Regions from separate parts of the Serratia sp. GW822-FHT06D09 genome, predicted to be linked through region 1. Evidence: predicted binding sites of a transcription regulator. Region 1 holds the regulator's gene; the other holds the start of a gene.
The links. Region 1 encodes CRP, which controls carbon source genes, mostly activating them, when cyclic AMP is high. Its sites were predicted from a motif close to ATGTGANNNNNNTCACAT; they were not measured.
Positions count from the first base shown of each region.

Region 2: a site for CRP is predicted at 5,776-5,793, ahead of yrbN (protein YrbN). Genes of this name have one in related genera too.

Region 1 covers NZ_JBXALO010000016.1:12,830-20,219, reverse strand. The annotation lists gene AC1RKG_RS23720 (helicase HerA-like domain-containing protein) at 111-1,637, shown strand; gene AC1RKG_RS23715 (aminodeoxychorismate synthase component II) at 1,748-2,323, shown strand; gene argD (bifunctional acetylornithine/succinyldiaminopimelate transaminase) at 2,455-3,672, shown strand; gene AC1RKG_RS23705 (YccS/YhfK family putative transporter) at 3,697-5,772, opposite strand; gene crp (cAMP-activated global transcriptional regulator CRP) at 5,827-6,459, opposite strand; gene AC1RKG_RS23695 (OsmC family protein) at 6,839-7,246, shown strand; gene AC1RKG_RS23690 (phosphoribulokinase) at 7,283-7,390, opposite strand, start outside.
Region 2 covers NZ_JBXALO010000010.1:74,894-82,283, forward strand. The annotation lists gene AC1RKG_RS20755 (HlyD family secretion protein) at 1-813, opposite strand, end outside; gene AC1RKG_RS20760 (luciferase-like monooxygenase) at 1,038-2,051, shown strand; gene yedF (sulfurtransferase-like selenium metabolism protein YedF) at 2,134-2,373, opposite strand; gene yedE (selenium metabolism membrane protein YedE/FdhT) at 2,370-3,584, opposite strand; gene AC1RKG_RS20775 (DEAD/DEAH family ATP-dependent RNA helicase) at 3,732-5,699, opposite strand; gene yrbN (protein YrbN) at 5,689-5,769, opposite strand; gene nlpI (lipoprotein NlpI) at 5,886-6,770, opposite strand; gene pnp (polyribonucleotide nucleotidyltransferase) at 6,899-7,390, opposite strand, start outside.

The DNA of each region.
Region 1 (7,390 bases):
GTTGGCGGGTTAAGGGGCCGATTTTTGTTTGTCCTTGACGGGGTTAAGTCCCCCTTATAGCTTTATTGACATCAACAGGCGCTTTTTGCGTCGCGTCCAAGGAAAAGAAAATGAGTGAAGCACGGATTATCGCCAAAGCGATGAAAGACGGGAAACCGGTACAGGATCTGGTTATCCTGCCGGCATTGGCGAACCGCCATGGTCTGATCACCGGAGCGACCGGGACAGGTAAAACCGTGACGTTGCAAAAAATGGCCGAGCAGTTTTCGCGCATTGGTGTGCCGGTCTTTTTGTCTGACGTAAAGGGAGACCTGTCGGGTATTGGTACCGAAGCCGTGTCTTCCGAGAAGCTGCAGGCGCGTTTGGCGGCAATTGGCGTCACTGACTGGCAGCCGCAGGCCTGCACAATTATTCCGTGGGACATTTATGGCGAGAAGGGCCACCCGATCCGCGCCACCGTGTCCGATCTGGGGCCGTTACTGCTGGCCCGCTTGCTGGATTTGAACGAAGTTCAAAGCGGCGTGCTGCAACTGGTGTTCAAAATAGCCGACGACAATGCGCTGCTGCTGTTGGATATGAAAGATCTGCGCGCCATGGTGCAGTACGTTGGGGACAACGCCAAACAGTTCCAAACCCAATATGGCAATATCTCTTCGGCTTCGGTCGGCGCTATCCAGCGCGGATTGCTGACGCTGGAAGAGCAGGGGGCAAACCAGTTCTTCGGCGAGCCGATGCTGGACATCAATGACCTGATGAAAACCGACGCCAACGGCTACGGCATCATCAACCTGCTGGCAGCGGACAAGCTGATTAATCAGCCGAAACTCTATTCGGTGTTCCTGCTGTGGCTGCTGGCCGAGCTGTTCGAACACCTGCCGGAAGTGGGCGATCCGGAGCAGCCGAAGCTGGTGTTCTTCTTCGACGAAGCTCACCTGCTGTTCAACGACGCACCGGCGGCGCTGCTGACGAAAATCGAACAGGTGGTACGCCTGATCCGTTCCAAAGGTGTCGGTATCTACTTTGTTACCCAAAACCCGCTCGACATTCCGGACAGCGTGCTCGGTCAGTTAGGCAACCGCGTGCAGCACGCGCTGCGCGCCTTTACCCCTCGCGATCAGAAAGCGGTGAAAGCCGCGGCGCAAACCATGCACGCCAATCCGGCCTTCGATGCGGAAACGGCGATCACCGAGCTGGGCGTCGGCGAGGCGCTGGTTTCTTTCCTCGACGAAAAAGGGCGGCCAAACGTGGTGGAACGGGCGATGGTGATCGCGCCGGAATCCAAGATGGGCATGCTGGGGGCGGAAGGGCTGAACAGTGCGATCAATAAATCGCCGCTGTACGGTCGTTATGAGGATATGGTGGACCGCGAGTCCGCCTACGAGAAGCTGTCTGCCGAAGGTTTCGCCACCGTCGGTGCACCGCAAGCGGGCCAACCGGCGCAGCAACCCCAGGCGCAGCAGCAGGCGGGTGGCGGCCTGATGGGCGGCCTGAACGAAATTCTGTTCGGCTCTACCGGCCCACGCGGCGGCAAGCGCGACGGCATAGTTCAAACCGCCGCCAAGAGCATGGCACGCGATCTCGGTCGACAGATCCTGCGCGGCGTGCTGGGCTCGATCATGGGCGGTCGCAAGAAGTAAGCTGAAATTATCGGTAGCGGCAGTATCGTGAGGGCGTTGTATACTGCGCCCGTGTAAATCGGGGCGGCATATTCGCCCCTGCGATTGCGATGATGTCTGTTGGAAACACTATGCTGCTGTTGATCGATAACTACGACTCTTTTACCTATAACCTTTACCAGTACTTCTGCGAATTGGGCACCGAGGTGCTGGTGAAGCGTAACGACGAGCTGCAACTGGCCGATATCGAAAGGCTGGCGCCGCAGCGTCTGGTGATCTCTCCTGGGCCCTGTACCCCGAATGAAGCCGGCATCTCATTAGCTGCCATCCAACATTTTGCCGGCAAGCTGCCGATCCTCGGCGTTTGTCTGGGGCACCAGGCGCTGGGGCAGGCATTCGGTGCTAAGGTGGTGCGCGCCCGCGAGGTGATGCACGGCAAGACCTCGGCGATCCGCCATCTCGACAGCGGTGTTTTTCGCGGGTTGAACAACCCGCTGACCGTTACCCGTTACCATTCGTTGGTGCTTGAAGCTGCTACTTTGCCGGATTGTTTTGAAGTTACCGCCTGGAGTGAGCGCGACGGCGTACGCGATGAGATCATGGGCATCCGCCACCGGCAGTTGGCGCTGGAAGGGGTACAGTTCCACCCAGAAAGCATCCTCAGCGAACAGGGGCATCAGCTGTTGGATAATTTCCTTAAAAGTTAATTGCTTAGATTTTTTTTAGTCGCCAAGGTGATTTGCGTTTGCCCTTTAATGGTTTTTTATGCATATTTTGTGATTATATTTTCATTCAATTGCCATTAAAAAACTGAGTTACTTTCAGGGTGGACCCCATAATGACCGAAAAATCTGCAGTAACCCGCAGCACCTTTGATCAGGTTATCCTGCCTGTTTATGCACCTGCTCAGTTTGTCCCGGTCAGGGGCAAAGGCAGCCGCGTATGGGACCAGCAAGGGAAAGAGTACATCGATTTCTCCGGCGGCATTGCGGTGACGGCGTTGGGGCACTGCCACCCGGCGTTGGTTGAGGCGCTGAAACAGCAGGGCGAAACCCTGTGGCATACCAGCAACGTGTTCACCAACGAACCGGCGCTGCGCCTGGCGACCAAGCTAATTAACGCCACCTTTGCCGATCGGGTGTTTTTCGCCAATTCCGGCGCAGAGGCTAACGAAGCTGCCTTCAAACTGGCGCGTCATTATGCGATTACCCGCCACAGTCCGTACAAAACCAAAATCATCGCGTTCTATAACGCGTTTCACGGCCGCACGCTGTTTACCGTCTCCGTCGGCGGACAGGCCAAATATTCCGACGGCTTTGGGCCGAAACCGGCCGATATCGTACACGTACCGTTCAACGATTTGGCCGCGGTGAAAGCGGTGATGGACGACCATACCTGCGCGGTGGTAATGGAGCCGATCCAGGGTGAAGGGGGGATTACCCCGGTAGACGCCGACTTCCTCAAGGGTGTACGCGAACTGTGCGACCAGCATCAGGCGCTGCTGGTATTCGACGAAGTGCAAAGTGGCATGGGGCGCAGTGGCAAACTGTTCGCCTATATGCACTATGGCGTGACGCCAGACATCCTGACCACCGCCAAGGCGCTTGGCGGTGGTTTCCCGGTTAGCGCGATGCTGACCACCGAAGAGATTGCCTCGGTGATGCAGGTGGGCACCCATGGCACCACCTACGGCGGCAACCCGTTGGCCTGCGCGGTGGCGGAGGCGGCGCTGGACGTGATCAATACGCCGGAAGTGCTCAGTGGCATTGAACTGCGTCATGGACTGTACGTGCAGGCGTTAAAGCAGATTGGCGAGAAATATGGTGTTTTCAGCGACATTCGCGGCATGGGGCTGCTGATCGGTGCCGAATTGACGAAAAATCACCACGGTAAGGCGCGTGATTTCCTGACTGCCGCCGCTGCACGCGGGTTGATGATCCTCAATGCCGGGCCAAACGTGATCCGTTTTGCGCCTTCGCTGGTGGTAGCAACCGAGGATATTGACGAAGGGATGGCGCTGTTTGAGCTGGCCGTGCAGGACGTGATTGGCGCTTAATGCATAAGGGCACCGAGGGTGCCCTTATTGATCGCGCAGTTTGCGCTTCAGCCAGATGCCATGGTGCGGACGCTGGCGCCAGGCCAGTGACGAGATGGTGTGCATGACGCTCAGGTGGGACAAAATCCGCCGCAGATGGCGTTCCATTTCAGTCACCGGCATATCCGGCTGCAAATCCGGTGGCTGCATAATGCCGTTGCCACTGCTCGGCCCGTCGTATTCAAGCCGCTGCTGACAGCTTTGCAGCGCGATTTCACAAGACTGCAGATACTCCTCCGCCAGCTTTGGCGTCAGCATATAGTGCTCGCGCGCCAGAATGGTCATCGCATTCAGGTGTTCGACAATAAACTGGCTGTGCGTAACCCACAGGCGCATATCTGCCAGGTAGCTCGATTCAAAACCCGGCTCCTGCATCGCCTGATTGAGTGAGGTGAACAGCGCGTTGTGCGCCTGATTGACCTGCATGCGGGCATAAGCCAGCGCGCTGGGATCGGGTTCTTGCTCTTCCAGCAACAGGCGCAGCGCCTGTTGATCGTTTTCCAACGCCTGATGGGCGTTCTTGCGTAGCAGACCGCTTTGCCACTGTGGCCACAGCCAGATGGTGCTGCCGAACACCAGTACGCAGCCGATCAGCGTGTCGATCAGGCGCGGCACCAGGAAGTGGGTGCCGTTCAGTGCCAACAGTTGCAGGGTGTAAACCGCCGTCACCGTAAAGCCAATTACCGCCAGCCCGTAATTTTTACGTGAAACCAGATAGGCCAGCAGCGTGATCACCAGCATCACGCCCAGCGTCTCAGCCTCGGGCAGTTGCAGCTGCAGTAATCCGGCGGCAATCACCAACCCAACCAAGGTGCCGAGCGCACGGTGCTGGATGCGTACCCGGGTGGCGTTGTAGCCGTTTTGGCTCACCAGCATGATGGTCAGCAAGATCCAGTAAGGTTTTGGCAGATTGAAAATCATGCCCAGGCTGCTGCCCGCCGCCAGGGTGACTCCCAGCCGAGCCGCATTGCGCAGGGCGTTGGATTTGAACGACAGGTAACTGACCAGCGCGGGCCAGAATGGCAGACGGTTTTGATTGGCCATCAGATCGCGTCGGTAGAGTGGGTGCTGGGTGCGCAGCAGGCGGGCGATGCGGCTGAAGTGGTAATAACAGAATTGGCCGACCGGGTTGTCCGGGTGCTGCGCCGCCACTTTTTCCAGGGCTGCCAACTCATGGTCCATGTTGAAACGCTGAGAATGCTGATGATAGAGGATATCGTGCGCTACCGTGCGCAGCCGATTGGCAATCACCTGTGCATTGCGGCGGATAATGGCTTCGGCCTGGCTCTGCTCTACCAGTTTTTGGACCTCTTCCGGCAGGTGCAGGCTGACGGTGATGTGTTCCTGCAAATCCAGCGCGACCTGAAAGGTGCGTTGCAGGCGCTTTTGTTCGAGATTGCTGGCATGGGGCAGAAAATTAAGCTGCTGATACAGCAAGGTGATCAGATCCATGACCTTTTGCTGGCGCACCAGCAGCGGTGGTAAGGCGGTCTGCGGATCGGTGTGCTGGGTCAACAGCGAATATTTGGCTTCGAAGTAGTCCGCCAGCTCCAGATAGAGCTGATTGAGCGACTCGCGCATCGGTTGCTCTTTCCACAGCTTGAACCAGAACCAGGTAAACAGGCCGTACCAGGCGGTACCCACGATATATAACACCGGCGCGTGCCAAAGCGGCACCGTACCGGCCATGCTGAGAGAGAATATGGCGGCAACCAGCGCGGCGGGCAGCAGGCGGGCGTGCAGTGGGCTGATTTCGCCGCTGACGCCAAGCAACAGTGCCAGGCCGAGCATCAATGCGGGTAGCGGCACTTGCCACAGCAGTGCCTGTTGCAGCAGCAGGCTGCTAAGCGCAAAGAGCGAACCCCCGACGATCAGGCGTTTAAAGAAGCGTTTGTGGGGCGTGTCCAGCCCGGCGATGTTACAGCAGGCGGGAACCAGGGAAAATAGCAGGCCGTATTGCAGTTGGCCGATCAACAGCCCGAGCAGAACCGGCAGGCACAGCACCAGCGTTTGTCGCAGTGCATAGTTGACTTCCGGATGATAAATCAGTCGGCGCCACATGATAAATCGGGGCATAAAAAAACGGCGCGAATTATCGCGCCGTTTTTTCAGTGATTAACGGGTGCCGTAAACGACAATAGTTTTGCCGTGAGCGGAGATCAGGTTTTGATCTTCCAGCATTTTCAGAATACGACCCACGGTTTCACGAGAGCAACCGACGATCTGGCCAATTTCCTGACGGGTGATTTTAATCTGCATGCCATCCGGATGGGTCATGGCATCAGGCTGTTTCGCCAGGTTCAGCAGGGTTTGCGCGATGCGGCCCGTAACGTCCAGGAAGGCGAGGTTACCCACTTTCTCAGAGGTTATCTGCAGGCGGTTTGCCATCTGGGCAGACAGGCGCATCAGGATGTCCGGGTTTACCTGGATCAGCTGGCGGAATTTCTTGTAGGAAATTTCAGCCACTTCACAGGCGGTCTTCGCCCTAACCCAGGCGCTACGCTCCTGACCTTCTTCAAACAATCCAAGCTCGCCGATGAAATCCCCCTGGTTAAGGTAGGACAGGATCATCTCTTTACCTTCTTCATCCTTAATCAGCACCGCGACGGAGCCTTTGACGATGTAGTAAAGCGTTTCGGCTTTTTCACCTTGGTGAATCAGCGTACTTTTGGATGGATATTTGTGGATATGGCAATGAGACAGGAACCATTCGAGAGTAGGGTCTGTTTGCGGTTTGCCGAGAACCATTCGCTGTTATCCTCTGTTGTTATCGCTGCCTTGTGTCACAGGGGTCAGAGTTCCCTGTAAAACGTGCTGTCGCCGTTGTTTTAATGGTGGCTATCAGCAGGTTTTGAGGCGTGTCATAAATATACGCTGTCGCTCTAGCATATTAACTTGCCGGGAGAGCTGCAAGCTACATTCTGTTAACATACCGGTAAAGGAGCCTTTCCCTGGGAGTTTCCCTGAAATCAGTGTCCCGGAAAGATTTATTGCGGCTCTGTTTGTAGCACAGAGTGAGGCGGGTGTCTCGTGTTGTCTCGCTTCAGCATGATTAGCATCAGGTTCCGTTGCCAGTTTCTATGCGAAAGCGTACTCTGATTTTAAGAAATTAACCGGAGTGACCAGCATGCAGGCAAGAGTTAAGTGGGTGGAAGGGTTGACGTTTCTGGGTGAATCCGCGTCTGGCCATCAGGTATTGATGGACGGCAACGCCGGCGATAAAGCACCCAGTCCGATGGAAATGGTGCTGATGTCAGTAGGGGGCTGCAGTGCTATCGACGTGGTGTCGATCCTGCAAAAAGGACGCAACGACGTGCGTGATTGCGAGGTGAAACTGACCTCTGAACGCCGCGAAGAAGCGCCACGGTTGTTTACCCACATCAACCTGCATTTTATCGTGACCGGCAAAGATTTGAGCGACAAGATCGTGGAACGTGCGGTCAACCTGTCAGCCGAGAAGTACTGTTCGGTTTCACTGATGCTGAGCAAAGCCGCCAGCGTGACCCACAGTTTTGAAATCCGCGACCTGGCGTAACGGATAAAGGGGCGCGGTTGTACCGCGCCCCGTAGATTACTCGATTTTTTTTCCTTCCAGCAGTCGCTGCACCAGCGGCGCCATGATCAGTTCCATCGCCAGCCCCATTTTGCCACCCGGCACCACCAGCGTATTGATATGCGA
Region 2 (7,390 bases), on a different contig from region 1:
TTCCGCCTCGATCATTTTGTCCTTCAGTGCCGGTACCCGCATCTGGACTTTGTCGCCCTTCCGCACGTGAGCCAAAATATCTTCACGCAGGTTAAACACGAAATAAGCGTCCGGTATGCGGATCAGCGTCAGCAATGGGCTACCCGCATTCAACAACTCGCCCACTTCTGCCGGTATTGGCCCAACTTCGCCGGTCACCGGGGCCAAAACCTGCAGGTCGTCCGTCTGGGCTTTCACCTGCAGCAAGTTTTCTTCCGCTGCTCGCAGTGCCGCAGCGTACTGTTGCCGTAATTCGACACGGTCGCCGTTAATCCCTTCGTCCAGGTTGGCTTTGGCCGCCTGCACCTGTTGGAAAGCGGTATCGCGCGCGCGGCGTGAAGCGTCCAATTCAGATTTCGAAATATAACCTTTACCGGCCACGCTCAGGTTGCGGTTGTAGTCGTTTTGCGCGTTGCGATATTGCGCTTCGGACTGCGCCAGGTTGGCGCGCAGGTTGCGGATGCTTTCTTCACGCGTGCCGTGCAGCGACTGCTCGAGCTGCGCTTTGGCCTCATCGCGCGACGCCTGCGCGGAACGCAGTTGCGCCATCAGTTCCGGGCTGTCGAGATGAATCATCACTTGCCCTGCCTGCACGTCGTCCCCACGCTCCACCAGACGTTCAATCACTCGTCCCTTAGCCTTGGAAGCCACAATCACCTCAGGCGCATCCACTTCGCCCTGCAACAACAAATCCTGATTATGCGCGCGGAACAATATCGCCATGGCGATCGCCACCACCATCAACAGTAGGGTAAACAACGTCTTTTTTTTCATTCTCTCAGCTCCCTGAGCAATAAGCGGCAGGTGAAATCATCATGTCCATATCTCAATAAACTCCCAAAAAAACCATTTTACTCATAAGGATATTCCGAGCACATATATCCTCTTTTATAACTATAAATTGGATTATGCTTTTAACACTAAAAGCACATTATGCTTTGTAGTTTGCAGACTTCTGCAATCGCCCTTTAAGCGATCACCTTTTGATGGACGATGCCATGACTGAAAAAACTGCGGTACCGGTTTCGGTACTGGATTTATCCCCTATCCCACAAGGGGCCAAACCACGTGATGCGTTTCACGCTTCTTTAGATTTAGCACAACATGCCGAAAAATGGGGTTATCAACGCTATTGGTTGGCAGAGCATCACAACATGACCGGCATCGGCAGTGCCGCCACCTCGGTACTGCTGGGTTATCTGGCCGCGGGTACCCAAACCATTCGCCTTGGTTCCGGTGGCGTGATGCTGCCTAACCATGCGCCGCTGGTGATCGCCGAGCAGTTCGGTACGCTGGAGTCTTTGTACCCCGGGCGTATCGATTTGGGCCTCGGCCGTGCACCCGGTACCGATCAACGCACCATGATGGCACTGCGCCGCCATCTGTCCGGCGAGGTGGATAACTTCCCCCGCGACGTGCAGGAACTGCAACATTACTTCTGCGATGCACAACCGGGCCAGCCGGTTCAGGCGGTACCCGGTCAAGGATTGCATGTCCCTCTCTGGCTGCTCGGTTCCAGTTTGTACAGCGCGCAGTTGGCGGCACAGCTCGGCCTGCCGTTCGCCTTCGCCTCTCACTTTGCACCGGAGATGCTGTTCCAGGCGCTGAAGTTGTATCGTGATAACTTCAAAGCTTCCGAGCAGTGCCAGCAGCCGCATGCGATGGTGTGCGTCAACGTGGTGGCCGCCGACAGCGATGCCGATGCGCGCTTCCTGTTTACGTCGATGCAGCAGCAGTTCATCAACCTGCGTCGTGGTTCGCCAGGCCCACTGCCGGCGCCGGTGGACAATATCCACGCGCTATGGACCGCCGGGGAACAGTACGGGGTTGATCAGGCACTGCGCATGTCGATCATCGGTAACGAAAATACCGTGCGTCACGGGCTGCAAACGTTGCTCAACGAAACCGGTGCGGATGAGATCATGGTTAACGGCCAGATCTTTGACCATCAGGCACGGTTGCATTCGTTTGAGATTGTCGCCGGAGTAAAAGACACGCTGGCGAAAGGGTAAGTCAACGGCGGGCCGCAGGGCAATCATTTCCCTCAACGTCCGCCATGCAAAAATGGGGCAGCACACCGCTGCCCCACGTCGGTTAACGCTGGATAAGATAGCGGATGGTTGGCCCGTCCTGCTGAATATCCAACACTTTGTAACCGTGATTCCGCGCGTCGAGTGGAATGTTGTTGATCGACTGCGGGCAGTCGCTGATCACTTCCAGGATCTCGCCCGGCTTCAACTGCGGCATCGCCTCCAGCGTGGCCACTGCCGGATACGGACAAGGTTCACCCAGCATATCCAACCGATAATTTGGCACTATCGCCGCTTGCTTCATGACACACTCCTCAAATTAACCACCTGCGCATCGGGTTTGGCGCGGAAAAAACGTTTCTCCCACCACAGCATGGCGGCAAACGCCAACGCCAGCAGCAGGTAAGTCACCAGCAGGCCGCCGATCGGCCCGAAAGTATCCAGCAGGTTGATCTTGTCGTAATCTGTGGCCAGCGCCGGGGCCAGGTCATCCCAGTAGTAAGCCAGCAGGGTCGCGCCGATGATGTTACCCAGCCCCACCCACCAATAGTGCACCTGTCCTTCCACCGCACGGTACATCCAGCCGGTTTCACAGCCGCCGGCCAGCACGATGCCGAAACCAAACAGCAGGCCGCCCAGAACCGCATTGGGGCCGGCCCACATGATTTTCGGCGCGACACCCAACTGCACATAGCTGAAAATACCGATGGCGCTCACCGCCATGCCGATAATGATCGCTTTCGCCATGTGGGTACGCCCGGTGATCCATAAATCGCGGAAGGCTGAGGTGAAGCAGATCTGCGCACGCTCAATCAGCAGGCCAAAACCGATACCGAACAGCATGGCGATACCCAGCTTCGGCGCATCGAACAGCGTCCAAAGTGACCAGGCTACCGACAGACAGAAAATCACCATGCCCAAACGGAAGCGGCGGCGCGCCTGCTCCGGCTTTTGCGTCAACGGGGCGGCGGCTTTTACCTTCTGTAATTTCACCGGGATGCGGAACATCGGCAACAGGGTAAATTTGGCGCCAAAGTAGGAGCCAGCAGCGGTCGCCAGTGCGAAGAACCAGGCGTGCAGCGAGAACTGAGGAATACCGGTAAAGAACGCCGCCAGGTTGCAGCCCATCGCCAGACGGGCACCGAAGCCGGCGATAATGCCGCCCAAAAGCGCCTGCACAATGCGAATGCGGTGCTGTGGCTGGCGCAGCTTGATGTTATTGGCCCACAGTGCGGCAGCGATACAGCCAGCGAACATGCCGATGATCATCCTGCCGTCGATGCGCTGCAGCGGCGTGCCCTCAAGGCCGATAACCTTGAAGTAGCCCCATTGCTCAGGGTGCAGGCCGAACCACTGCAATACATGGCCACCCCAGCGGGTAAATTCCCCGGTTACCGCCCAGAAGGTACCGGTCAAACCAAAGTAGTAGGTAGAGAGGATCCCTGCGGCAATCACCGCGGGTAAAGGTGCCCAAAAGCGCACCAGGTATTGAGACTTGAACTGCTGCCAACTCATGGCATCTCCCGTGCGTAGTATCCATAAGAAAAAACCTTATAAATGATACGCCATTTTCTGCCATTTAACGGTGAATTTCAGGCATAAAAAAACCAGCCCGAAGGCTGGTTTCTTAGTCCGATTAACCGCAAGCGGTCAAATCAGATGTTATGCATCACCGAAACGGCGACGTGGTGCAGCCGGAGCGGCGTCATCACGACGTGGGGCGCGTTGGCCGTCACGGTTGAAGTTACCGCCACGACGTTCGCCACCGTTGCCGGCAGGTGCAGCAGCACCGCCTTCACGACGATCACCGAAAGAACGACGACCTGGGTTTGCCCCTTCACGACGTTCGCCGTTGAATGGACGACCACCGCCACGACGCTCGCCGTTACCTGCACCAGCACCGCCTTCGCGACGCTCACGACGTTCATGCGGCTGTGCATCGCCCAGCAGTTGCATGTTCATCGGCTTGTTCAGGATACGAGTACGGGTGAAGTGAGACAGGATCTCGCCCGGCATGCCTTTTGGCAGTTCGATGGTCGAGTGACCAGCAAACAGCTTGATGTTACCGATGTAACGGCTGCTGATGTCACCTTCGTTAGCGATCGCGCCAACGATATGGCGAACTTCAACGCCGTCATCACGGCCCACTTCAATGCGGTACAGCTGCATTTCGCCAACGTCACGGCGCTCGCGACGTGGGCGATCTGCGCCACCATCACGGCTGTCTGGACGTGCGTCACGACGACGGTCGCTGCCGCGGTCGTCACGGTCGTTGAATTCACGACGCTGACGTGGTTTGAACACGGGATCCGGTGGCAAGATCAGAGGACGTTCGCCCTGTGCCATTTTCAGCAGTGCTGCGGCCAGGGTTTCCATTTCCAGCTCTTCTTCCGGCTGCAGTTTGGCCAGCAGTGCGCGGTACATGTCCAGATCGCTGCTTTCCAGCTGTTGCTGTACTTTAGCGGCGAACTTGGCCAGACGACGCTCACCCAGCAGTTCTGCGTTTGGCAGTTCAACTTCTGGAATGGTCAGCTTCATGGTGCGTTCGATGTTGCGCAGCAGGCGGCGTTCGCGGTTTTCTACGAACAGCAGCGCACGGCCGGCACGACCAGCACGGCCGGTACGGCCGATACGGTGAACGTAAGACTCTGAATCCATAGGGATATCATAGTTTACCACCAGGCTGATACGCTCAACGTCCAGGCCACGAGCAGCAACGTCGGTTGCGATCAGGATATCCAGACGACCATCTTTCAGGCGCTCCAGGGTCTGCTCACGCAGTGCCTGGTTCATGTCGCCGTTCAGTGCTGCGCTGCTGTAACCGCTGCGCTCCAGCGCTTCAGCCACTTCCAGGGTCGCGTTTTTGGTACGAACGAAGATAATCGCCGCATCAAAGTCTTCCGCTTCCAGGAAACGCACCAGCGCTTCGTTTTTACGCATGCCGTGCACAGTCCAGTAGCTCTGGCTGATGTCCGGACGGGTAGTGATGCTGGATTGGATGCGCACTTCCTGCGGCTCTTTCATAAAGCGGCGGGTAATGCGGCGGATCGCTTCCGGCATGGTTGCGGAGAACAGCGCGGTCTGATGTTCAGCCGGAATCTCTGCCATGATGGTTTCTACGTCTTCGATAAAGCCCATGCGCAGCATTTCGTCGGCTTCATCAAGCACCAGACCGCTCAGGTTAGAGAGGTTCAGGGTGCCACGCTTCAGGTGGTCCAGCAGACGGCCTGGAGTCCCTACTACGATTTGCGGGCCCTGACGCAGAGCGCGCAGCTGCACGTCATAACGCTGGCCGCCGTACAGGGCCACGACGTTAACGCCATGCATGTGTTTGGAGAAATCAGTCATCGCTTCAGCAACCTGAACCGCCAGTTCGCGGGTCGGTGCCAGCACCAGGATCTGAGGTGCTTTCAGGGAAGCGTCAAGGTTGTGCAGCAGTGGCAGCGAGAATGCTGCAGTTTTACCACTACCGGTCTGTGCCATGCCCAGCACATCACGGCCGTTCAACAGGTGAGGAATACACTCAGCCTGGATCGGTGAAGGTTTTTCATAGCCCAGATCGGTCAGGGCAGAAATGATCGGAGCAGACAGCCCCAGGTCAGCAAAAGAGGTTTCAAGCTCAGTAGTCATGTACACGTGCCTCATTAATAATGGCAGCCAGTCTACATAACTCGTCGAGAAAATTTTCAGTCATTTTCATTGAAAAGTGTGAACCGGCTCAAATTAGATTATAAAACGAACAAAAAAGCCCTCGCCCGTTAAGACGATAACTTTGGCAAAAAACCAATGTATATCAGGCTGATAGTTGTTCGTCAGCTATTGCTGGTCCGATTCCGATAGGTCGTCTTGTTCTTGGCCTAACAGCGCCAATTCCAACAATGCATAGCGGTGCTCAACGAAGTTATGAACGTTGTTAGCGACCGTCAGTTTGAACAGCGCCGAAGCGGTGTCCTTGTCCCCCAGACTTAGGTAATGCTTACCTAAATAGAAGTCAGTTTCACTGAGATGCTCAGCGAGCGAAGTGTTATCCGTTGCATCTGCCTTGAGCCTTTCCATCAGCGTTTTTTCACTGATGTTGCCCAGGTAGAATTCGACAATATTCCATCCCCATTGCCCTCGGTTCGCTTTGTCATAACGCTGCTGGAGCGCTACGTCAGCCTTCTTGGGATCGATTTCTCTTTCCACCAGATAAAGCCACAACGAACGGAAGGGATCGTTTGGGTCGTCTTGATAAAACGCCTGCAGATCATCCTGCGCCAACGGGAAGCGGCCGCCATAATACAGTGCGATGCCCCGGTTTAAACGCGCGTAATTGTAAGTTGGATCAAGCTCTAGTACAGAATCAAACGCTTCATAGGCAGCATCAAAATTGCCTGCCTGCGTTAAGTAAATGCCCAGGTAGTTGAAAACTTCTGGCATATCAGGACGTATCGCCAGCGCTTGCGAGAAATCATTGCGCGCCAGTGCACGTAGCCCGAGGCTATCATACAGCACACCGCGCTCATATAAAAGCTGCGCACGCTCATCGTCCGTCAGTGCCCGGCTGGCAAGTATTTGTTCCATGCGCGCCAGGATCACTTCCTGCTGCAGAGTTGGCTGCAACGGGATCGCCAAAACTTCGTCTTTACGCCAATCATGGTTGCTGCATCCTGCCAGCATGAGTGCTGTCGCAACGTAACACCAGCGCAAGAAAGGCTTCATTTCCCACTCCCGAAGACAAACATTGGATGAACATCCTTTCATCCGTTTGCTAATACGCAAGCATCCTACCCGCGCGATACGAACAGCTCCCAACCCCATGGCCGGGAGCTGTAAATCTATCTATACAGTTATTCTGCTTCAGGCGCAGGTGAACCTGCTTCTGGTGCGGTCGCTTCTTTGATGCTCAGACGCACGCGGCCCTGACGGTCAACTTCCAGTACCTTAACCGGTACTTCCTGACCCATCTGCAGATAGTCGGTCACTTTCTCAACGCGCTTGTCTGCGATTTGAGAGATGTGCACCAGACCTTCTTTACCACCACCGATCGCCACGAATGCGCCGAAATCAACGATACGGGTAACTTTACCCTGGTAAATACGGCCCACTTCGATCTCGGCAGTGATCTCTTCGATGCGGCGAATAGCGAATTTCGCTTTCTCACCGTCGGTAGCAGCGATTTTCACTGTACCATCATCTTCGATTTCGATGGTAGTGCCGGTCTCTTCGGTCAACGCACGGATGACAGAGCCGCCTTTACCAATCACGTCTTTGATCTTGTCCGGGTTGATTCGGATAGTGTGAATACGTGGTGCAAACTGAGAGATATCGCCACGCGGAGT